3 regions of the Rhodococcus sp. ACT016 genome follow, and region 1 is predicted to be linked to each of the others. Evidence: riboswitches for the same ligand, from Rfam matches in the RefSeq annotation. Region 1 holds a riboswitch; each other region holds the start of a gene.
What was found. A riboswitch is a leader RNA that binds a small molecule or an ion and turns the genes downstream of it on or off. The one in region 1 is predicted to bind S-adenosylmethionine.
Positions count from the first base shown of each region.

Region 1 (7,530 bases):
CTCGGGAATGCGGCACACCTCGTGCTGGATCGGCTCGGAGCCGTCCTCGGGGGTGTAGGTGATGGTGACAGTGCCGGCGCCCGGGACCTTGAAGTCGGTGGCGCGGTACTGGTCACCGAACGCGTGACGTCCGACGATCACCGGCTTGGTCCAACCGGGGACCAGACGCGGGACGTTGGAGATCAGGATCGGCGCACGGAAGATGGTGCCGCCCAGGATGTTACGGATGGTGCCGTTCGGGGAACGCCACATCTTCTTGAGGCCGAACTCCTCGACCCGAGCCTCGTCCGGGGTGATCGTCGCGCACTTGACGCCGACGCCGTGCTTCTTGATCGCTTCTGCAGCGTCGATCGTCACCTGGTCGTCGGTGGCATCGCGATGCTCGATCCCCAGGTCGTAGTACTCGAGATCCACATCCAGGTACGGATGGATCAGCTTGTCTTTGATGAACTGCCAGATGATGCGGGTCATCTCGTCGCCGTCGAGTTCGACGACCTTGCCTTCGACCTTGATCTTGGACATGGGGGCTTCGCGTCCTCCTAGGAAGTTTCCCTGGTTCCGTTCCCTGGGTATCGGGGGTGCGCGGACCACTTTGTGAGTGAGCCCGCCAACGGTTCAATTATCAAACGTATCCGGTTCGGATCGTCCGTGTCAGGCCGACCCAAACATGACGAGCGTACTGCTATCCGTAGCGAAGGCAACCACTGGCCCGAAAACCGCACACCCTACCGTCCAGTAACCAGGGGTCCCCGGAGGGTCGCCGCGACGGTACGCGGCGACCCTCCGTCAGCCGATCAGCCCAGGTCGCCCACGACGGCCTCGGCGCTGTCGAGCAGCGCGCCCGACGCGGCCAGCTGCACCGCCGCCTCGATCTCGGGGGCCAGGTAGCGGTCGGTGCCGGGGCCCTCGACGTGCTCACGGAGCGTGGCGCGCACGGCACCGGTCGCCGGGGACGGCTGCAGCGGCGCCCGCAGGTCGAGACCGCGCGCCGCGGTGAGCGCCTCGATGGCCAGCACCCGGGTGAGTCCGTCGATCGCGCGACGCAGCTTGCGCGCTCCCGACCAGCCCATCGAGACGTGGTCCTCCTGCATCGCCGACGAGGGGATCGAATCCACGCTCGACGGCGCCGCGAGACGCTTCAGCTCGGAGACGATCGCCGCCTGCGTGTACTGGGCGATCATGTGCCCGCTGTCGACACCCGGGTCGTCGGCGAGGAACGGCGGCAGTCCGTGGTTGCGGGCCTTGTCCAGGAACCGGTCCGTGCGGCGCTCGCTCATGCTCGCCACGTCGGCGACGACGATCGCCAGGAAGTCCAGCACGTACGCCACGGGCGCACCGTGGAAGTTGCCGTTCGACTCGACCCGACCGTCGAGGGTGACGACCGGGTTGTCGACGGCACTCGCCAGCTCGTACGAAGCGATCCGCTCCGCATGGGCGAGGGTGTCGCGGGCACCGCCGGCGACCTGCGGCGCGCACCGCAGCGAGTAGGCGTCCTGGACGACCGTGCAGTCCGGGTTCGCGTGGCTGGCGACGATCTCCGAGCCGGCGAGGAGCCGGGTCATGTTCGCGGCCGCCACCGCCTGCCCGGGCTGCGGGCGCAGCGCCTGAAGGTCGGCGGCGAAGACCTTGTCGGTTCCGAGCAGGCCCTCGACGCTCATCGCCGCGGTGATGTCGGCGAGCGAGAGCAGCTTGTGCAGGTCGTGGCAGGCGAGCACCAGCTGGCCCAGCATGCCGTCGGTGCCGTTGATGAGGGCCAGGCCCTCCTTCTCCTCCAGCTCGACCGACTCGATCCCGGCGGCGGCGAGCGCGTCGGCCGCGGGCATGAGCTCGCCGTCCGCGTTCCGCACGGTGCCTTCCCCGATGACGGCGAGCGCGACGTGCGCCAGCGGCGCGAGGTCGCCGGAGCAGCCGAGGCTGCCGTACTCGTGGACCACGGGGGTGATCCCGGACGACAGCAGCGCCGCGTAGACCTGCGCCACCTCGGGGCGAACGCCGGTGCGGCCGGTCGCCAGCGTGGACAGGCGCAGCAGCATCAGCGCGCGAACCACCTCGCGCTCCACCTCGGGACCGGACCCGGCGGCGTGCGAGCGGATCAGGCTGCGCTGCAACTGCGCCCGCAACTCCAGCGGGATGTGCCGGGTGGCCAGCGCACCGAATCCGGTGGACACTCCGTAGACCGGCTTGGGGTCCTCGGCCAGTGCGCGGATGCGGGCGCGGCTCTCGCCGATCGCCGACAGCGCGTCCTCGGACAGTTGCACCGTGGCCCCGAATCGTGCGACGCGCACGACTTCCTCGGGCGTCACCGCGCCGACACCGACAACGACAGGTGCGATCTCTTTCGCTGCCTGGTCCGCGGTCCGCGGGAGGGTGTTCGTGGTCATACCTTTATTCTCCGTTTCAAGGGTAAGAAGTCGTGCTCTAAGTAGTCGTCGGTGTCAGACGGGGTCGACGAGGATCTCGTCCTCGGGCGCGGGCTCCTCGGGTCGGACCCAGCGGCGGTAGGCCAGGGCGAGCAGCACCAGCCACACCGCACCGACCACGATCGCCACGCGGGTGTCGGCGTCGAAGGCGAGTAGCGCGATCACGAAGCCCAGGAAGCCGATCGCGACCAGCTGCCCGTACGGCCAGAACGGCACCGGGAACTTCAGGGCGGCGGCCTCGTCCGCGCTCATCCGCTTCCGCGAGCGGTACTGAGCGAGCAGGATCATCAGCCAGACGAAGATCGTCGCGAAGGTCGCGATCGACGCGATGACGAGGAAGACCCGGTCCGGCATCAGGTAGTTGAGCAGGACCCCGACCAACAGCGCGGCGACCATGATGACCACCGTCATCCACGGGACACCGTTGCGGGAGACCCGACCCATCACCGCGGGCGCCTGGCCTCGCTGCGCCATCCCGTACATCATGCGTCCGGCACCGAAGATGTCGCTGTTGATCGCCGACAGGGCGGCCGTGATGACGACGACGTTGAGCACCGTCGCGGCCGGACCGATGCCGAGCCCCTGGAAGATCTGCACGAAGGGGCTGCCGTCGGCCCCGATGCTCTGCCACGGGGTGATCGCCATGATCACGGCCAGCGTGAGCACGTAGAAGACGATGATCCGGATGGGCACAGTGTTGATCGCTCGTGGAATCGTGCGCTGCGGATCCTCGGCCTCACCGGCCGTGATGCCGATGATCTCGGTACCGCCGAACGCGAACATCACGATCGCGAAGCAGCCGAGGAACCCGCCGATCCCGGTGGCGAAGAACCCTCCCTGGCTCCACAGGTTCGACACTCCCTCACTGGTGTCGTGGAGACCGAACCCGAAGACAAGGACCGCGATACCACCGGCGATCATCGCCACGATCGCCACGATCTTGACGATCGTGAACCAGAACTCCACTTCGCCGAAGACCTTGACGCTGAGCAGGTTGATCGCACCGATGAAGAAGATGACCGACAACACCCAGATCCACCGTGGGACATCCGGGAACCAGAAGCCCATGTAGACGCCGAAGGCCGTCACGTCCGCCAGGCAGACCACGATCATCTCGAACGTGTAGGTCCAGCCGGTGGCGAAGCCCGCGAGCGGGCCCAGGTGCTTGCTCGCGTACTCACCGAACGAACCCGATACCGGGTTGCTCACCGCCATCTCGCCGAGCGCACGGAGCACGATGTAGATCACCGCACCGCCGATCAGATACGCCAGCAGGACGGCCGGCCCTGCCCGGTTGATCGCCTCCGCCGAGCCGTAGAAGAGCCCGGTTCCGATGGCGGATCCGAGGGCGATGAAGCGGATGTGGCGCGCTGTGAGACCTCGGGTCAGCGCCGAGGCGGTGTCTTTCACAATGAAACTCCCTGGAAGGTGGCATTGTCAGCAGGCGCGTCGTCGACTCGAGGCCCGCGGGTTTTGTGCGACTTTTGTGCACTGCGTCACAACCTGCGCGACATGTCTAGTCCTGTCTATACATGTTCGTCAAGTGCGGGTTTGCCTTGTCCGTTTCGACGTCCGCTTCGACATCCGTTTCGACGGACCTGCCCGCCCTCCTTCCAACCGTGCGGTCGATACCGCTACTATCGGCGGAAGGTCATGAGTGTCAGCGTCAAGCCCCGGCTCGCTGGCCGGCAACCCTCCAACCGCGGTGGGGTGCCCCGGGTGATGACCAGGTTGACCGACGCAAGTCGGGAAACAAGCGCGGGTCCGCTGGGACGGACCCACTGACCGGGCCATGCCCCACCGGAGGTTCACCATGTGTTGTTGTCTCGAGTAGCCGGTCTCCACGCGCGCATTCCATGCTGCGCCCATCCCCCTGCTGACAGCCCTCTCCCGAACCTGGAGTAGAACGACTCATGACCGAAATCACGGATCCCTCGGCGACCTGGAGCTTCGAGACAAAGCAGATCCACGCGGGTCAGCTGCCCGACGGCACCACCAATGCGCGCGCGCTGCCGATCTACCAGACCACGTCGTACACGTTCGACAGCACCGATCACGCGGCGGCGCTGTTCGGCCTGGCGGAGCCCGGTAACATCTACACGCGGATCATGAACCCGACGCAGGACGCCGTCGAGCAGCGGATCGCCGCGCTCGAGGGTGGCGTCGCGGCGCTGCTGCTCGCGTCCGGTCAGGCCGCCGAGACGTTCTCGATCCTCAACCTCGCCGAGGCCGGCGACCACATCGTGTCGAGCCCGCGCCTGTACGGCGGCACGTACAACCTGTTCCACTACTCGCTGCGCAAGCTGGGCATCGAGGTCTCGTTCGTCGAGAATCCCGACGACATCGAGCAGTGGCGTGCCGCGATCCGCCCGAACACCAAGGCGTTCTACGGCGAGTCGATCTCCAACCCGCTGGGCGACGTGCTCGACATCCCGGGCATCTCGAAGGTCGCGCACGAGAACGGCGTCCCGCTCATCGTCGACAACACGGTCGCGACGCCGTACCTGATCCGTCCACTCGAGCACGGCGCCGACATCGTCGTCCACTCGGCTACCAAGTACCTCGGCGGCCACGGCACCGCGGTCGCGGGCGTGATCGTCGACGGCGGCACCTTCGACTGGACGCAGGGCCGGCACACGAACTTCACGACGGCCGATCCCAGCTACCACGGCGTCGTGTACGCCGACCTGGGCGCCCCGGCGTTCGCGCTCAAGGCCCGCGTGCAGCTGCTGCGCGACCTCGGTGCCGCGATCTCGCCGTTCAACGCGTTCCTGATCTCGCAGGGCATCGAGACGCTGAGCCTGCGCATGGAGCGCCACGTCGCGAACGCGAAGTCCGTCGCCGAGTACCTCGAGGCTCGCCCCGACGTGAAGTCCGTGTCGTACGCCGGGCTGAAGTCCTCGCCGTGGCACGAGCGCGGGAATACGCTGGCGCCCCGCGGCACCGGCGCGATCGTCGCGTTCGAGCTCGCCGGCGGCATCGAGGCGGGCAAGAAGTTCGTCAACGCGCTCACGCTGCACAGCCACGTCGCCAACATCGGTGACGTCCGTTCGCTGGTGATCCACCCGGCCTCGACCACCCACTCGCAGCTGACCCCCGAGGAGCAGCTCGCGTCGGGTGTCACACCGGGTCTGGTGCGCCTCGCCGTCGGTATCGAAGGCATCGACGACATCATCGCCGACCTCGAAGCCGGGTTCGCGGCGGCGGCATCTTGACCGTCAGCTCCGTTCGCAACGCCCGTCCGGCGGGATTTCCTCCGCCGGACGGGCAGTTGGGCTTTGTCCACATCGGCTCGATCGAACTCGAGAACGGTGCGGTGCTGCCCGATGTCACCCTCGCCGTCCAGCGATGGGGTGAGCTCTCCCCCAACCGGGACAACGTGGTCCTCCTCGAACACGCCCTCACTGGTGATTCTCACGTCACCGGTCCGGCCGACGACGAGCACCCGTCCCCCGGATGGTGGGACGGCATGGTCGGCCCCGGCGCGCCGATCGACACCGACGAGTGGTGCGTGCTTGCGACCAACGTGCTCGGCGGCTGCCGCGGCACGACGGGCCCCGGTTCGCACGCGGCCGACGGCTCGGTGTGGGGATCCCGTTTCCCCGACATCTCCATCCGCGACCAGGTGACAGCCGAGGTCGCGCTCGCGGATGTGCTGGGCATCGAACGCTTTGCGGCCGTCGTCGGGGGGTCGATGGGCGGAATGCGGGCGCTCGAGTGGATCATCGGGTATCCCGACCGGGTCGACGCGGCCCTGATCCTCGCGGCCTGCGCGCGCGCGACCGCCGACCAGATCGGTACCCAGACCACGCAGATCCAGATCATCGCGAACGACCCCGACTGGCAGGGCGGCGACTACCACGGCACCGGGCGCATCCCGCGCGCTGGACTGGGGCTCGCCCGCCGGATCGCGCACCTGTCGTACCGCACCGAGAACGAACTGGACTCGCGCTTCGCGAACAACAACCAGGCCGGCGAGAACCCTTGGGCCGGTGGACGTTACGCAGTGCAGAGCTACCTCGACCATCAGGCCGACAAGCTGGTCGCGCGCTTCGATCCGGGCACGTACGTGCTCCTCACCGAGGCCTTGAACCGGCACGACGTGGGCCGCGGCCGCGGCGGTGTCGAGGCCGCCCTCGCGTCGACCGACGTCCCGGTGATCGTCGGCGGTGTCGACTCGGATCGCCTTTACCCACTGCGGCTGCAGCAGGAACTCGCAGACGGGCTTCCCGGCTGTGACCGGCTGCGCGTGCTCGAGTCGAAGGACGGTCACGACGGCTTCCTCACCGAGGCCGACGCGGTGACCGAACTGCTGAAGGAGACCCTGGAGCTGGCGCGCGCCGCTCGTCGGGACCGGTAGTCCACACACCTCGAAGATCGGTGCGCTCACCGCGCACCCTGTGGATCAGTCGGTGCCGAGCGGATCGATCGATGCCGCCAGCGCGATGATCGCCGCGCCGACAACGGTCATGGCCGCGACGTCGAATCCCTTGCCGCGCACCGCGAGCAGTCCCACCCGATCGGGTGACACCACGGCGCGCAGCACCGCCGCCAGCAGCATGGCACCCCCGAGGATGAGAGCACCACGCCGCCAGCGATCGGCCAACACCAGCACGAAGGCGGCCGCCACCACGAGGAGGACGGCCACCATCGGCAGGTTCCGGCGAAGGAACTGCGTCACGCGCTGGGACACCAGGCGAGCCTAGCTACGGTCTGTCCCGGCGACACCGGCGAGCTGCTCGGCCCGCTCGACGACGTTGGTGAGCAGGAACGCGCGGGTGAGCGGTCCGACACCGCCCGGGTTCGGCGAGACGAACCCGGCGACCTCGCGGACGTCGTCGGCGACGTCGCCCCGCAGGCCGTCGGCGGTGCGGCTGACACCCACATCGAGGACCGCGGCACCGGGCTTGACCATGTCGGCGGTGATGAGACCGGCGACGCCTGCGGCGGCGACGACGATGTCGGCGCGGCGCACCTCGGCGGCGAGATCCTTTGTGCCGGTGTGGCACAGCGTGACCGTCGCATTCTCTGAGCGGCGGGTGAGCAGCAGCCCGATGGGGCGGCCGATCGTGACGCCGCGGCCGACGACCGTGACGTGGACGCCGTCGAT
Region 1 covers NZ_JBEAET010000001.1:3,607,083-3,614,612, forward strand. The annotation lists gene ACQ5DX_RS16625 (NADP-dependent isocitrate dehydrogenase) at 1-522, opposite strand, end outside; gene hutH (histidine ammonia-lyase) at 795-2,381, opposite strand; gene ACQ5DX_RS16635 (amino acid permease) at 2,436-3,830, opposite strand; SAM riboswitch class IV at 4,070-4,185, shown strand; gene ACQ5DX_RS16640 (bifunctional o-acetylhomoserine/o-acetylserine sulfhydrylase) at 4,334-5,635, shown strand; gene metX (homoserine O-acetyltransferase MetX) at 5,632-6,780, shown strand; gene ACQ5DX_RS16650 (DUF3017 domain-containing protein) at 6,826-7,071, opposite strand; gene ACQ5DX_RS16655 (bifunctional methylenetetrahydrofolate dehydrogenase/methenyltetrahydrofolate cyclohydrolase) at 7,123-7,530, opposite strand, start outside.

Region 2 (7,530 bases), on a different contig from region 1:
TCCCATAGGGCGGAGTTCGAGTGGCCGGAGTAGTGGTCGAACGCGCTGACGGAGACGTCCTCGTGCCAGACGCGGGGGTCACGGTCGATGAGTTGCGCGGTTCCGCCGCCGCAATGGGCATCGAGATCGAGGATCAGGACCGAGCGGGCGGCGCCCTCGGCCAGGAGAGTTTTCGCGGCGACGGCCAGGCCGTTGAACGTGCAGAACCCGTCCCCACGATCGCGTTTGGCGTGGTGCAGCCCGGAGGACAGCGACCCGGCGACCCCGTCGTCGAGGGCGCTGCGGGCGGCCGCGAGAACGCCGCCGTTGGAGGCCAGCACCATTGGCCACAAGGCCGAATCCCAGTCGAACCCCTGGGATTCGGCGAGACACCACGGCTCGCCGGTCCGCACCGCCCGGATGTACTCGGGGTCGTGCACGCGTTCGAGGTCGGCGACGGTCAGCGGCGGCGGCGTGAGGAGCTCGACACCGTCAATCGGCCTGTGAGTGAGCGAATCCGCGACCCATGCCGCCTTGCGGGTGGTGTCGAAACCGTAGGCGGCACCGACATAGTCGGAACAGTAGTAGAGCTTCATGTGGGCACCGCCTCGGCTTCTCGTCGTGGTTGTCAGTCCGATGAACTGGTGGACTCGTTGCCGGCACCGTCCCCACCGGCCTCGCGTGCGATGTCGGCCTCGAGTTCGGCGTAGTACCGGTCGCTGGCTTCTTTGCGTTCGGTGGTCCAGGCCAGCATCTCGGCGTCTGCGTAGGCGCGGGCCTGTGACAGTGCCTCGTCCCTCGATAGTCCTTCGGTCTGCAGCTCTGCGAATCGTGTCTGGAACAGCCTTTCCCTGTCCCGGTGCTCGGCCCAGCCGGTCTGGTTCGGCCACCCGGTATTGCTCTTGACCGCGCACCAGTAACCGCCGCGCCATTCGTAGCGTGGCGGCGCAACCGACAGCACCGCGGCCTCGGCCTGCAGTTGCGCGACAAAGCGTTCCGCGTGGCCTTCCGGATCGTCGAAGAACTCATTCCCCCGAACAGATGGCATGGTGTGCCTCCTTGGTGACGGTGCAAAAACGAGCGGCCATGGCGTGTGCCGGACGGCGCGCGGCGGTGTCAGTCGTCGAGGGCCGCGCGCTGTGCGTCGCTGAACACCGGCATGGCAGCGGCGGCGTCGACGGTCTTGGCAGCGCGGTAGCTGCGGATGTTGGCCGACGCGGCGGCCATCGCGTCGCGTGACTTGCCCTTGCTGTAGGTGAGGGACTGGTCGCGCTTGATCCCGAGCCGGGTGCCGACCTCGACGGCGTCCTGGTCGGCACCCATGTACAGGAACTGCCAGTCGAACCGATTGGTATGCAGTTCCACGAGTGCCTTGATCGCGGGGTGGGTCCACTCGCGGCTGGCGTTCTCGTGGCCGTCGGTCATGATCGCGACGATCACCGTTCCTGGACGCTCTTCCTCTGGGAGAGATCCGATTTCGGCGCTGACGTCGGTGATGAGGGTGCCCATCGCGTCGAGTAGCGCGGTGTTCCCGCGCGGCCGGAGGTCCAGCGGCGGGACCTCGTCGAGCGCCACACCCTGGTAGACGACCTCGTAGGTGGTCGAGAACTGGGCGAGGGTCACCCGGCACTGGCCGGCGGCGCCGCGCTGGTCGTTGATGAACGTGGTGAAACCCCCCTCGATATCGGACTTGATGCTCTGCATCGAGCCCGAGCGGTCGAGCAGGAACACGAGATGGGTCACGTCCGGATTGGCCATGGAGGATCCTTTCGGTGGGGGCTCAGGTGTTGCGGCGCGGTTTGAACCGCATCGGTTGCGGGGTGGCAGGTGGGGTGGCGGGTACGCCGCCCTTCTTGTCGTACCGGGCACGCTGGATTTCTTTGGCGGTTACCCGTTTGTCCGGGCGGGCGTAGGGGGAGAGCATCGGGGTGCGTGCCAGTCTCGGGCCGACGGCGTTCTCGGTGAGACCGGCCTTCGCTCCCGCGGAGCGCAGGGACAGTTCGTGGTCGAGGACCGCGTGAGCGAGCTGTTCGTCGAGCAGCTCGCTCACTTCCTCCAACACGACCCGAAGATGTTCCAATGCGGTTGGGGGATCGGCGGATTCAGCATGATCGAGTTCGTCCCGGATTCGGGCGTAGCGGTTGGACATGACTTACCATACCGCAATATCTGCGGGTCCGCAATATTTGCGGACCCTGGAATGTGCGCCCGCTGCGGCTCAGGCCGCCAGCCCCTCCGCGGCGTCAAGGTTGGCGATGACCCGGCATGCACCGTCGCGGGTGAGCGTTCCGCGGTGGTGCAGGGCGACGACGATGCTCTCGACAAGAGGTCGGGTGAAACGCTTGCGGCGCTGCTTGCCGATGCGTTCGGGTTCGATGGGGCTGCCGTCCGGGTGGGTGACGTTCCTGAGCACCCAGTGCACCCACTGGTCGGACTTGCCGAACAGGGCGGCAACGTCACTGACGAAGTAGGTCCTCGGGCATGCATTGGCGGCCAGCAGTGCGGCGAGCCGTTCGTCGGCGCCATTGTCGGCCGATTCCGACAGGCGGTGCGTCGGGTCGGGCGCCCCGAAGTGAGCGTTTGCGCCGGGCAGCTCGTACACGGGGGTGAGGGTGTGGCTCATGAGGTTCCTTCTGCGGTGATGCCCGCCGCGAGCGGGGGCGTACTTGCTCGCCGCCGGTTGGCGGTGGCCACTTCGTCATCCGAACCACCCCGGAAACGCCTTGGGGTTGGTGTGCGGCCAGGTCGGAGCTTGGCGGCCGCATCTCGTGAAGATGTCGGGCCTTCCAGCCCAACGAGATCCACGATACCGCACAAACTGCGCATACGCAATAACTGCGGAAATCTGTGGACCGCGATGTCCCACGACGCGCACCGATCCTCGTGGGCTGGCTAGGTTGAGGCGGTGCAGGAATACGACGACTTCGTGTGGACACCGCGCCACGATCTGGCCCAGCTCGCCCGCGAGCGCACGCCGTGGGAGTTCTACCTGAACACGATGGTGCGGTTCGAGACCGACGGAGGGGGCGTCGTCCGCCCCTGCGACGAGAGCGATGGAGAGACTCACCCTCCGTTCGGGCCGCTGCACGTGGTGACGGCGATCCAGCCGGATCCGGAACCCGCCAACGTTTCTCGTGCGCGCATGCAGATTCTCGACCGATACCTGTACGCCGGCGGGATCCGTTCGATGCCCGCGGTGGGGTCCAGCTTCACCGGCGATCACAGCGAGGACAGTCGGGCGGTGTTCGGACTGACCGACCACCAGGCACGCGATCTCGGTGCGCGATTCGGGCAGGTCGCAGTCTTCGCCTGGAACGGGCCCCACTGGTCGCTGCTGGCATGCGCCGGCGATCGGCACTCCCACCGGGGATGGCGATGGGAGCACTCCCACGCCGTGTAGTCCACCGGCACCGGCGAACGACAGGTGTCGGTGGATTCGCCCGCTCGGTCATCTTTCTCCGGTGCTGGACGCGCCGTAGCGGCCCCGCTCCCACGTTCCCCGCTCGTCGTGGATCCGGTGGCGTGCGTACGGCGCCCTGACCATTGCGGGGAGTCGACGGGTCGACGGGCGGGCGCGCCCGTCGACCGATAACCGGCTCTTATGTCAGGTGCGACCGGCGCTGCTCTTCTCGACCTGTTTCGTGAGGTCACCGATGGCCTTCGCCACCCCCGACAGCGTTCCCGGAGCCCGCTGAGCGTGGCCGATGTATCTCGTGAGGTCGAGTCTGTACGTGTGCGGGACGAGTGGCCCGTACGGCCCGGTGGCGGTGATGGTGACGTCGAACTGCCGCTCGGTCTCCGTGGCCACGATGTCGCTTGCGAGGCCGAGGTTCCAGATCATGGTGCGGCCGGGAGGGAGCGAGGCGAAGTCGCTCTCGCGCGGACCGACGGAACCGGACGGGCGCCAGGACTCCGGCAGCGGAGGGTCGATCACGACGTGCACATTCTCGGCGACGGTAGGCCCCTCGTTCTTGAGGATGAGGTGGAAGAAGGCCGCATCGCGGTCGTCGGGGCGAATGTCGACCCAGACGTACGGCTGCGCGGCGTTTTCGATCATTTGTTGTTGCAGGTTCGTCTGCCGACGGGCACTTCCGGCCTGCCAGAACGCGGCGACCATAGAGGATAGCGCGATGATGGCGGCCACGACCGCGATGGTGGCCTCAGCACTCATCGGATCTACCTCGTTGCATGCGAAGGTGTACGCCACGTCGGTCGACATCGCGAACAGCAAGTTAACCACCATGTCCGAGGCCGAGTTGAGACCGAGGTCGCCACACTGCGCGGATCTTGCCGAATGGGTAATTCGCAGGACTCGAATACGCAGGCTTACGGGGTGAAGGCCATCCGGCTACCGGTCCGGCAGTAGACGTTCGACGATCGGCGAGAGGTCCTCGACCTCGGCAACGTCGATCACCAGTTCACCCTCGAACAGTTCGTGATGATCGCGGGCGGTTGCTGTCCAAGTGCCGGTGAGGCAATCTGCCCCGGGTGCGCGGATCACGAGTACAAACTCGTCGTCGTCGTCGTCGCTGTCGTAGGTCGCGTTCGGGCGCAGTTCTTTCAGCGTCAGGCGCAGGTCGACGGAGCCCGAGTTGGTGAAGGCGACCAACTCCGGCCGGTAGGAAGGCGGCGACAGGGCGAAGTCATGGAGGTTCGGAAGCTGGCCCGATATCCAGGGAGGATGGACGGGCCTGGGCCCCCACGGCCGCGGCGGTTCCGGCAACCTGTTCGTCAGAACGTCGACGTCCACCCTGCTGAGTGCTTCCACCGGTCCATCGAGATGAATCTTCACCTCCACTCCCTCCATGAACGTGGTGCAGAGATTGCGTACCCGGACGCGCGCACAGGGCCACGCCGCGGCCGCGGCGTCGTCGAGAAAGCCGACCCACGAAGCGCGGGTCTCGGCCTCCCATTCGTCGATCTCGTCCCAGTACTCCTCGGGCGTACGTACCTCCGGCTCGGTACCGAGGACCGACATGGCGTTGGCGCTGCTCACCAAGGAGGCAAACGTGACGGGGAGATTTTCCTTGCGCACGGTTTCCTGGTACGCCCATCGCAGTCGCCTTCGCTCGGCACCGAGGATGTCGGGACTGCACCGGAACGGCAACGCAGAACCCGTGATGTCGATGGCAATGTTTGCGCGCGGACGCGTGGAGCGGGCCCGTTCGAGCAGCGTGCGAACTTCTCCACCTCTCGCCTCACATGTCTGCCCGTCGAGTCGGATATAGATGCCGCCGTCCTTACTTCTTGACCGTGTTCTCCAGGTCTTTGGCCTCGAAGAACGGGATCCCCGTCACCGAGCCTGGCTGACGCCGAGAACCATGAGCGCGTGCCCATCGAATCGCTTTGCCGCCTGTTCGGGATCGCGATTCGCAGCCCCCAACACGAATTTCGCGACCTTCGCGCCGCCTCCGGTGCTGGACAGGTCGATCTGCGACTTCAGCTCAAGGAAGTGCCGCTCCGCACGGTCGTCGTCTTCGCTCAAGACGCCAACGAGCGCTGCCCATTCGCGTTGCCCCCTCGGTATCCGGGTCAGATCCGGATCTGCCACGTCTGCGCCTTCCCGTCGACGACTACGCCGGAACGGTATCCGCGGCCACCGACAATCTCGTGCAGCCGGCCGCCTCGCACCGGTTTGCACTCTCGCCGCGGGTGATCACCCCGGTGAATCTGGCGACCAGGTCGGGTATCGAAATATTCGAGGGCCGTTCGCCCCGAATGTCGTCTGGCCTCCCAATAGGATCACGACCGTGACCGTGATGGTGATGGTGATGGCGTCGTGAGTGAACTCGGCAAGAAGGCATTGAAGGAGACCGAGATCCGTACTCGGTACATCACGCCTGCCATCGTGCGCGCGGGCTGGGACCCCGAGAAGAGTCAGATGCGCGAGGAGTACACGATCGCGCCCGGCAAGATCGTGGTGCGCGGCAAACTCCACGCCCGCGAGGCCGCCAAGTCCGCCGACTACGTGCTGTTCCTCAAGCCGGGATTGCCGCTGGCCGTCGTCGAGGCCAAGGACAACAACCACAGCCTCGGTGCCGGCATGCAGCAGGCACACGGCTACGCGGATCGCCTGGACGTGCCGTTCGTGTTCAGCTCGAATGGTGACGGCTTCCTATTCCACGACCGAACGGTCACCTCCGGCGACATCGAGCGCGAGTTGACCCTCGACGAGTTCCCCTCGCCGGATGAGTTGCATCGCAAGTGGCTCGCCTGGAAGGACATCGAACCCGACACCGCCGAAAAGCAGGTCATCGAGCAGGACTACTACTTCCAAGGCAAGGAACTGCGCTACTACCAACTCCAAGCCGTGAACCGGACGGTCGAGGCAGTGGCACGTGGGCAGAACCGAGCCCTGCTCGTTATGGCAACCGGCACCGGAAAGACGTTCACCGCATTCCAGATCATCTGGCGACTCTGGAAGTCCAAGCGCGCCAAACGGGTGCTGTTCCTCGCAGACCGCAACATCCTGATCGACCAGACCCGGGTCAACGATTTCAAGCCGTTCGGCACCGCGATGACCAAGATCACCAACCGCACGGCCGACCCGTCCTTCGAGATCTTTCTCGCCATCTACCAGGCCATCACCGGCACCGAGGACGCACAGAACATCTACAAGCAGTTCTCGCCCGACTTTTTCGACCTCATCGTGGTTGACGAGTGCCACCGAGGAAGTGCCCGGGAGGACGCCCAATGGCGCGAGGTGCTCGACTACTTCAACGACGCCGTCCAGATCGGCCTCACCGCGACACCGAAGGAGACGTCCGACACCTCGAATATCACCTACTTCGGCGAGCCGGTCTTCACCTACTCGCTCAAGCAGGGCATCGACGACGGATACCTCGCTCCCTACAAGGTCGTGCGCATCGACATCGACAAGGACGTCGCCGGCTGGCGCCCCGAGGACGGGAAGACGGACAAGCACGGCCAGGTGATCGAGGACCGGATCTACAACCAACGCGACTTCGACCGCGGCCTGGTCCTCGAGCAGCGCACCAAATTGGTTGCCGAGAGGGTCACGCAATACCTCAAGGAGTCCGGCGACCGATACGCCAAGACCATCGTGTTCTGCCAGGACATCGACCACGCCGAACGGATGCGCTCCGCCCTGGCGAACGAGAACAGTGACCTCGTCGCAGAGAACCGCAAGTACGTCATGCGCATCACCGGCGACGACGCCGAAGGCAAGGCCGAGCTCGACAACTTCATCGACCCGGAATCGCGTTACCCGGTGATCGCGACGACCAGCGAGCTGATGTCGACCGGCGTCGACGCGCAGACCTGCAAGCTGATCGTCCTGGATCAGTCGATCAGCTCGATGACCAAGTTCAAGCAGATCATCGGCCGCGGCACCCGCATAAACGAAGAGCATGGCAAGTTCTACTTCACGATCATGGACTTCCGCCGCGTGACGGAGTTGTTCGCCGACCCGGACTTCGACGGGGCACCGGTGGTCATCTACGCGCCGGGCCCCGACGATCCGGTCGCCCCGCCGGATGATCCCGACACTTCCGGTCCTGACGACCCGACGCCGACCGACGCGCCGACCGA
Region 2 covers NZ_JBEAET010000002.1:579,109-586,638, reverse strand. The annotation lists gene ACQ5DX_RS29535 (hypothetical protein) at 1-575, opposite strand, end outside; gene ACQ5DX_RS29530 (hypothetical protein) at 608-1,027, opposite strand; gene ACQ5DX_RS29525 (vWA domain-containing protein) at 1,096-1,737, opposite strand; gene ACQ5DX_RS29520 (hypothetical protein) at 1,760-2,041, opposite strand; gene ACQ5DX_RS29515 (hypothetical protein) at 2,198-2,602, opposite strand; SAM riboswitch class IV at 2,637-2,753, opposite strand; gene ACQ5DX_RS29510 (DUF3293 domain-containing protein) at 2,885-3,379, shown strand; gene ACQ5DX_RS29505 (hypothetical protein) at 3,584-4,150, opposite strand; gene ACQ5DX_RS29500 (hypothetical protein) at 4,328-4,975, opposite strand; gene ACQ5DX_RS29495 (hypothetical protein) at 5,273-5,530, opposite strand; gene hsdR (EcoAI/FtnUII family type I restriction enzme subunit R) at 5,759-7,530, shown strand, end outside.
Region 2: another riboswitch for S-adenosylmethionine. It lies ahead of ACQ5DX_RS29515 (hypothetical protein); the one in region 1 lies ahead of ACQ5DX_RS16640 (bifunctional o-acetylhomoserine/o-acetylserine sulfhydrylase).

Region 3 (7,530 bases), 3.6 Mb from region 1:
TGCTCGGCACGTTCGCCGGGCACTGGTTCGCGCTGTGGCTCCTCGGCACCGGGGTGGTGTTCGCTACGGGCCTGTTCACGCTGGGTCTGCGCGCCGCCGTCGGCATCCTGGCGGTGCCGCTGGCGATCGCGGTGTTCGTCGTGTTGGGCAATCCGAGCGCCGGTGGCGCGTTCGGCGCCAACGTGATCCCGAGTTTCTACGCTGCGATCGGCCAGTGGATCACGCCGGGCGCCGGCACCGAGGGGGTGCGCAGCATCGTGTACTTCGACAACGTCGGCCTGGGTCAGCCCGCGCTCGCGCTTGCGCTGTACTCCGCGGTCGGTGCGGCCCTGCTGCTCGGGTTCACCGCGCGACGGGTCGGTCGCGCCCGCAGATCGAACGCGCATACGCCTGCCCACGCCGCGAACTAGTCCTACGCTGAACCCATGCCCAGGCTGCTGCATCCCAATGCGGCGCACGTCGCCGATACGTTGATCGCGCGCGGCCATCACGGCGTGATCGTCAGTCAACCGGCGCCGACACACAGCGCGGTGGAGGCGGCGACGGCGCTGGGCGTGGATCAGGGCGCCATCGTCAAGTCGCTGGTGTTCCTGCTCGACGACGATCCGGTGCTGCTGCTCGTCTCCGGGGCGCACGAGGTGAACATGGCGGCCACCGGCACTCGCCTGCAGGGCACGCTGACGCGCGCGCCCCTGGACGTCGTCCGTGCGGTGACCGGTCAGCCGATCGGTGGGGTCGCCCCGCTGGGGCATCCCACCAACCTGCCGACGTATCTCGACAGCGCACTCGCGGCGTACCCGGAGTTGTGGGCGGCGGCGGGCCACCCCGACACCGTCTTCCGCACCACGTTCCCGGAACTGTTGCGGGTGACGGCGGGGCTGGCCGTCGACATGGATTGACCAGCGCTTCGCCTTCGGGAGAACCAGTTGCCCGCTGAGTGAACAGAACCCTGGTCGGTCGGTATGCCTGGCCTTATAGTGGCGATCAGTCACCCAGGTTCGAATCGGAGAATGCCTTGTCACAGTCTGTCGAGAACGCGCCCGAACTTGCCGTCGTGCCCGCCGAGGGAGGCATCGGCAACGACGAGTACAAGGCCGCGATGCGCCGGCACCCAGCGGGCGTCACCATCGTGACTCTCGATTCGGAGAACGGCCCGGTCGGCTTCACGGCGACGTCGTTCGCGTCGCTGTCGATGGACCCGCCGCTGATCTCGTTCAACATCGCGCTGAACTCGTCGAGCATCGACGCACTGCGTGCCGCCGACTCGATCGTCGTGCACCTTCTCGGTGAGCACCAGCAGCACCTGTCGCAGCGCTTCTCCCGCAGCGCCGACCAACGCTTCAGCGACGAGTCGCTGTGGGCGCCCCTCGAGACGGGTGAGCCCGTCCTGCACGGCACCCCGATCTGGATGCGCACCACCGTCCACCAGTTGATCCCCGCCGGCGACCACATCCTGGTGATCGGCCTGATCACGCGGATCCACAACGAGAACGACGACGAGGCCACCTCGGCGCCGCTGCTGTACCACGAGGGGCGCTACCACCGGCCGACGCCGCTCGACCAGTAGCACGCACTCCCCGCAGGGCCGGTCCGTCGTCGACGGACCGGCCCTGCGGGCTGTCGGGCGCACGAATCCGCCCGACAGCTGTTGGCGCGTCGGTAGACTCCACCACTGCAACGTTCCGATCCACAGGATCGAGCAGTCATGGACCTTCATCTGATCGGGAAGACTGCCGTCGTCACGGGCGCGAGCAGGGGCATCGGGCTGGCGGTGACGACCGCACTGGTTGCCGAGGGCCTCCACGTGGTGGCCGGATCCCGAACTCTCACACCCGAACTCGAATCGCTGATTCCGGGCGGAACGGTCACGTGGGTGCCGTGCGATCTCGCGACTCCCGATGGCCCGGACGCACTGATCGCCGCCGCCGCGGATCTGGGCGGGGTCGACGTCCTGGTCAACAATGCCGGCTCGGCGGTGCCGCGGCTCGGTGGCTTCGCGAGCGTGACGGACGACGATTGGCTCGCGACGCTGACGATCAACCTCCTGTCCGCGGTGCGCACCACCCGCGTGGCACTCCCCCAGATGCAGCGTCGGGGCGGTGGATCCGTCGTCACGGTCAGCTCCGTCAACTCGTTCCTGCCGGACCCGGCGGTGATCGACTACTGCGCCTCCAAGGCGGCGCTGACGAACTTCTGCAAGGCTCTGTCCAAAGAGGTTGCTCGACAGAACATTCGGGTCAATACGGTCAGTCCGGGCCCGGTCTCGACCGCACTGTGGCTCGGCGAGCAGGGAGTCGCGACCGTCGTGGCGAACGTCAGCGGCACCACACCGCAGGACGTCGCCGACGCGGCCGCCGCCGGCACCGAGACCGGTCGCTTCACACGACCCGAGGAGGTCGCAGACCTGGTGCTGTTCCTGGCGAGCGACCGGGCGGCCAACGTCACCGGTGCCGACTTCGTGATCGACGGCGGACTGATCAAGACCCTGTGACTGCTGGGACCATCACAACCATGGATCGCACATTCGACGAGCTCGTCGCGGAGGCCGAGGCGGCCCCGATGGACGGCTGGGACTTCTCGTGGCTGGACGGGCGCGCCACCGAACAGCGCCCGTCGTGGGGCTATCAGCGTCTCCTGGGCAATCGCCTCGCACTGGCGACCGCCGCACTCGATATCGAGACCGGTGGCGGAGAGGTCCTCGCCGGTGCCGGCGCGATGCCCCGGACGATGGCCGCGACGGAGTCGTGGCCGCCCAACATCGCGAAGGCCACCGCGTTGCTGCACCCGTTGGGCGCGGTAGTGGTCGCCGCCCCGGACGAGCCACCACTGCCGTTCGCGGACAACGCCTTCGACCTCGTCACCAGTCGTCACCCCAACACCGTGTCGTGGCCGGACATCGCGCGGGTGCTCGCCCCCGGCGGAACCTATCTGGCCCAGCACGTGGGCCCCGAGAGCGTCTTCGAGCTCGCCGAGTTCTTCCTCGGTCCGCAACCCGAGGCGCGACGACTACGGCATCCGGACACGGCCGCGTACGGGGCACGCGCCGCCGGGCTCGAGATTGTGGATCTGCGGTTCGAGCGACTGCGCATGGAGTTCTTCGATATCGGTGCGGTCGTCTACTTTCTGAGGAAGGTGATCTGGATAGTTCCGGGCTTCACCGTCGACGCCTACGGTGACCGGTTGCGCGACCTCGACGAACACATCCGTGCGGATGGTCCGTTCGTCGCGCATTCCACCCGATTCCTCATCGAGGCCCACAAGCCGCGCTGAGGTTCGACCGCTCAGGACGCCCGGGCGTGGCTTCCCCGCACCAGTCCGAACCGGGCGAGCGCCTCGTCGACCCGGTCCGACAGCGTGACCAGTCCGCGGCGTTCGAGCCACGGCAGCGTGCCGTCGACGACGTGCTCGAGCACCTTCGGCAGAGCCAGCGGCAGCAGGGTGACGCCGTCGGCGACGTCGGCGGCGTGGATGTCGGCGATCAGGCTCGCCAGGCCGTCGGCGGTCCCGATGTACGACAGCGACGACGGCTGGTGCGGCACCCCGAGCGTCTCGTCGAGAAGGGCGAGTTCCGCACGCGCGCTGCGGGAGTCGACCGCGACCAGGGTTTCGATGTCGACCAGGACGGTGACGGTGTCCGGGTCACGTCCTTCGGCGGCTACCTGCGCGCGGATCGCGGCGCGGGCCCGCTGCGCCTCGTGCAGGTCGGCTGCGCGAATCCGGAGCACGACGGCCGGTTGGGCCGCGAGGTCGAGGGTGTCGGGGCCGACGGTCAGGTCCACCCAGTAGTCGGGGCCGGTCAGCGGGATGTTCCCGGCGACCCGGGAGGCGGCGGGATGATGCCCGGCGCCGGTCAGTTCGACGGCCACGCGCAGCGGACGGCGAGGCGCGACTGAGTGAGCGGAGGTGAAAACGGACTGGGACATGGCGATTCCTCGGGAAGAGTGGGTGGTGGACGGCGTTGGACGTCAGCGCGTACACATTCCCGAGGACGTACGGCACAGGTCGACATGACGGCGGGACCACTGACCGCCCCTGTTCGTCGACTCCATGCGCGTCACGCTATCCCCCGATTCTCTCCCCCGCGACAGTTCGAATCACACTGATTCCGAGCCGGTTACACGCACTCGGAGGCGCCGGTGCCACCAGCGGAGAAGCCGCGGGTCTCGGGAACCGGGTTCCACAGGCCGTCGGTCTTGCCGTAGTTCCAGGTCGCCTCGCCGGCCACGAGCTGGCGGACGGCGGCGATCAGGCGCTCGACGTCGTCGGACGTGGTGCCCAGGCCGAGGCTGGCACGGACGGCGCCGTCGCCGTGCCCGATGCGGTTCAGGATCGGGTGCGCGCAGAAACGACCGTCGCGCACACCGATTCCGTGCTCGGCCGAGAGGTACGCGGCGATCTCGCCGGGCTCGAAGCCGTCGATCGTGAAGGTGACGATGCCCACGCTGTCCGGGGCGTCGGCCCACAGACGCAGCAGGTGCACGCGGTCGATCTCCGCGAGGCCCTCGGCGAGGCGGGCCGACAGGACCCGCTCGTGCGCGACGACCTTACCGAAGTCCAACGCGGCCAACGCATCACACGCGGCGGCAAGGGCAGCGACACCGAGGACGTTGGGGCTGCCGGCCTCGTGGCGGGCGGGGGCGGGCGCCCAGCAGGTCTCCTCGAGCGTCACCTCACGCACGGCACCGCCGCCCGCGAGGTAGGGCTCGCCCTCGTCGAGCCAGTCCCGGCGGCCGACCAGCACGCCGGCACCGAACGGTGCGTACAGCTTGTGGCCGGAGAAGGCCAGGTAGTCGACGCCGGTCTCGGCGAGGTTCACGCGGCGATGCGGGGTGAGCTGCGCGCCGTCGATGAGGACGCGGGCGCCGCAGCGGTGCGCGACCTCGGCCAGCTGGGCGATCGGCAGCACCTCACCCGTGACGTTGGAGGCGCCGGTGATGGCAAGCAGCGCGGCGGGCTTGGCAGACAGCTCGGCGACGATGCGGTCGATGGTCTCGGCAACCGTGTCGGCAGCCTCGACGACGCGGGAGTTCTTCCACGGCAGGAAGTTTGCGTGGTGCTCGATGTCGAGGACGACGACGTCGCCGGGAACGCAGCTCGCGAGAAGGTTGAGCGAGTCGGTGGTGTTGCGGGTGAAGACGACAACCTGGTCGGCGTCGGCGCCGACGAAGCGCTCGACGGCCACACGGGCGTTCTCGTAGGCCTCGGTGCTCACGCGGGAGGCGTAGCCGGCGCCGCGGTGCACGCTCGCGTAGAACGGCAGCAGTTCCTGAACCCGGTCGGTGACCTGCGCCAGAGCGGGTGCGCTGGCCGCGTAGTCGAAGTTCGCGTAGGTGCAGGTTCCACCCCCGACGAGCGGAACCTGCAAGTCACAGCCGGAAACCCGGGCGAGGGGGGAGGTCGTACAGGCGTCAGCGTTCAGTACAGCGGTCATCACAGCATCCTTCGAGTCCCGGGACTCGTCGGCCGTGAGAGTCGACGCCATCGGAGTCCGCGCTTGTCATGTCCTTTTGGACCATGACCTGGTCGTCACCCGGAGCACCCCACCGCGGTTGGAGGGTTGCCGACCAGCTAGCCGGGGCTTGACGCTGGTACTCGTGACCTGGCAACGAGAATGGCAGAGCGATTCGCGCGATGTCAACCCCGACCCACCGGGTCCCGAACGAGATCGCCGTCACACCACTCGGGGTCGGTCGCGCCGCCGACCCGTCCGCGTCGACCTCCGCCAAGACGGCGATTCGACTCCGAAGCCTCAGTGCCACAGCACAATCGATGATCGAGCCACGGCATCCGGCAGGGACGGCACCGATTCCGCGCTAGGCGATCAGGGCATAGGTCAGACCGGCGGCGACCGCGCCGGTGAGCGCACCGACGACGACCTGCCCCGTCGTGTGGGCTCCGAGACGGACCCGGGACCAGCCGACCAACGGTGTGAGGGTCAGGGCCAGTAGCCACCACGGTGAGACCGCCAGTGCCAGTACCACCGTCACACCGGCCGAGACGCCGGTGTGGACGCTGACCTTCCAGCGGAAGACGCTCGTGATGGCCGCCGCCACCGCCAACGCCACCAGGCCCGCCGACATGAACGCGATCATCTCGATCGGAGCATGCGCTACGACCTGCACGACCAACCCGGCCACCACGACGAACAACAGCACCACGATCAGCAGATGTCGCTCGTCGATCTTGCTGACGTGGTGATCGCCGATCGTCGCCCGCCGCATCCCGGCGAGGATGACCGCCATCGGCACGACTCCCGCGCACAGGGCGACGAACGCGCCCCAGCCGGGCGCGCCGACCGCGATACCGATCACCATCGACGAAGCGATGTTGACGACCCACGGCGCGCAGACCTCGGTCAGCACCCGTGCGGCCGCGTCGACCACGTTGCGGCGTTCCCGCACACCGACATCCGTCATTGCCCTGAGACCAGCTTCCGTTGCACCTGTTGCACCCGAATCCTCTTCGGGGAACGGGCGGGACGGCCGGTCACTGTAGTCGATCCGACTACCCGAGGGATCCCTGCGTCAGCTCAGCCGGCGGCGATCTGCCGGAGTTCGACGCACCCCCGCGGGCCCAGCGGGATCTGCGACGCGAGCGCCACCGCCGCGTCCCGGTCGGGCGCCGACAGCACGTAGATCCCGTTCGCGATCTCGGCGGACTCGGTGGACGGGCCGTCGGCGAGTAGCAGTTCGCCGCCTCGCAGCCGCACGGTCGTCGCCGACGTCGGCGGGTACAGCGCCCCGCCACCCTTGACCCGGTCGCCCGCGATCTCGCCGAAGCGCTGGTGCTCGACCATACCGGCCTCCCAGTCGGCCGAACCGGGCTCCACCGCCTCTCCCCGGGGTTCGCGCAACAACGCCGCCCACCAGGTGTCGATCGGCTCGTCCTTCGAGAACCAGTCCACCATCGGCCACAGTTCCACGTGCCCGGTCGCAACCTCCGGCAACTGGCGCACCAGGCTCAGTGCCGCGTCCAGGTCGGCCGCGTCGAACACGTAGTACCCGCCGACCACCTCGGCGGTCTCCGCGAACGGACCGTCCGTCACGACCGCGTTTCCGGATTCGTGCCGGATCGTCGCGGTCTCGGAACCCGAGTGGAGACCGCCGCCGGCGACGGCCTCCTGCGCCTTGGTCCAGAACTCCTGGTGCCGCTGCATCGACGTCGTGTGTTCGTCGGTGCCGGGGATCGACGCGGGACCGTTCTCCTCGGCCGCGAGCAATGCCAGGTAGTACATGTCGTCATCCTCTCTTCGACGCGGGGCGGGGTACCCCGCTTTCGTCCAGGCGACGGACCGTGGGCCCCGTTTTCGACACCGTCTCGGGACCGCTCTTCCGATCGTGAAGCAATTCTCCCGGCGGCAGTGCGGAATCGCTCACGATCCGCTCGCCGACCGCATGTCACCGTGTTCGTCGGCAGCTCCGACGCCGATACTGGTGGCACCGGCGCTGCTCGTTCACCTGCCCGCAAGCTTGGAATGGGACAACTGCTCGACAGCACAGACGACCAGGACAGGACCTCGGACTTGCCCCT
Region 3 covers NZ_JBEAET010000001.1:15,119-22,648, reverse strand. The annotation lists gene ACQ5DX_RS00100 (hypothetical protein) at 1-410, shown strand, start outside; gene ACQ5DX_RS00095 (YbaK/EbsC family protein) at 426-899, shown strand; gene ACQ5DX_RS00090 (flavin reductase family protein) at 1,016-1,567, shown strand; gene ACQ5DX_RS00085 (oxidoreductase) at 1,706-2,491, shown strand; gene ACQ5DX_RS00080 (methyltransferase domain-containing protein) at 2,512-3,270, shown strand; gene ACQ5DX_RS00075 (hypothetical protein) at 3,282-3,923, opposite strand; gene ACQ5DX_RS00070 (putative leader peptide) at 3,966-4,049, opposite strand; gene ACQ5DX_RS00065 (aminotransferase class V-fold PLP-dependent enzyme) at 4,115-5,431, opposite strand; SAM riboswitch class IV at 5,486-5,600, opposite strand; gene ACQ5DX_RS00060 (hypothetical protein) at 5,814-6,416, opposite strand; gene ACQ5DX_RS00055 (YciI family protein) at 6,530-7,234, opposite strand; gene ACQ5DX_RS00050 (Pls/PosA family non-ribosomal peptide synthetase) at 7,523-7,530, shown strand, end outside.
Region 3: another riboswitch for S-adenosylmethionine. It lies ahead of ACQ5DX_RS00065 (aminotransferase class V-fold PLP-dependent enzyme); the one in region 1 lies ahead of ACQ5DX_RS16640 (bifunctional o-acetylhomoserine/o-acetylserine sulfhydrylase).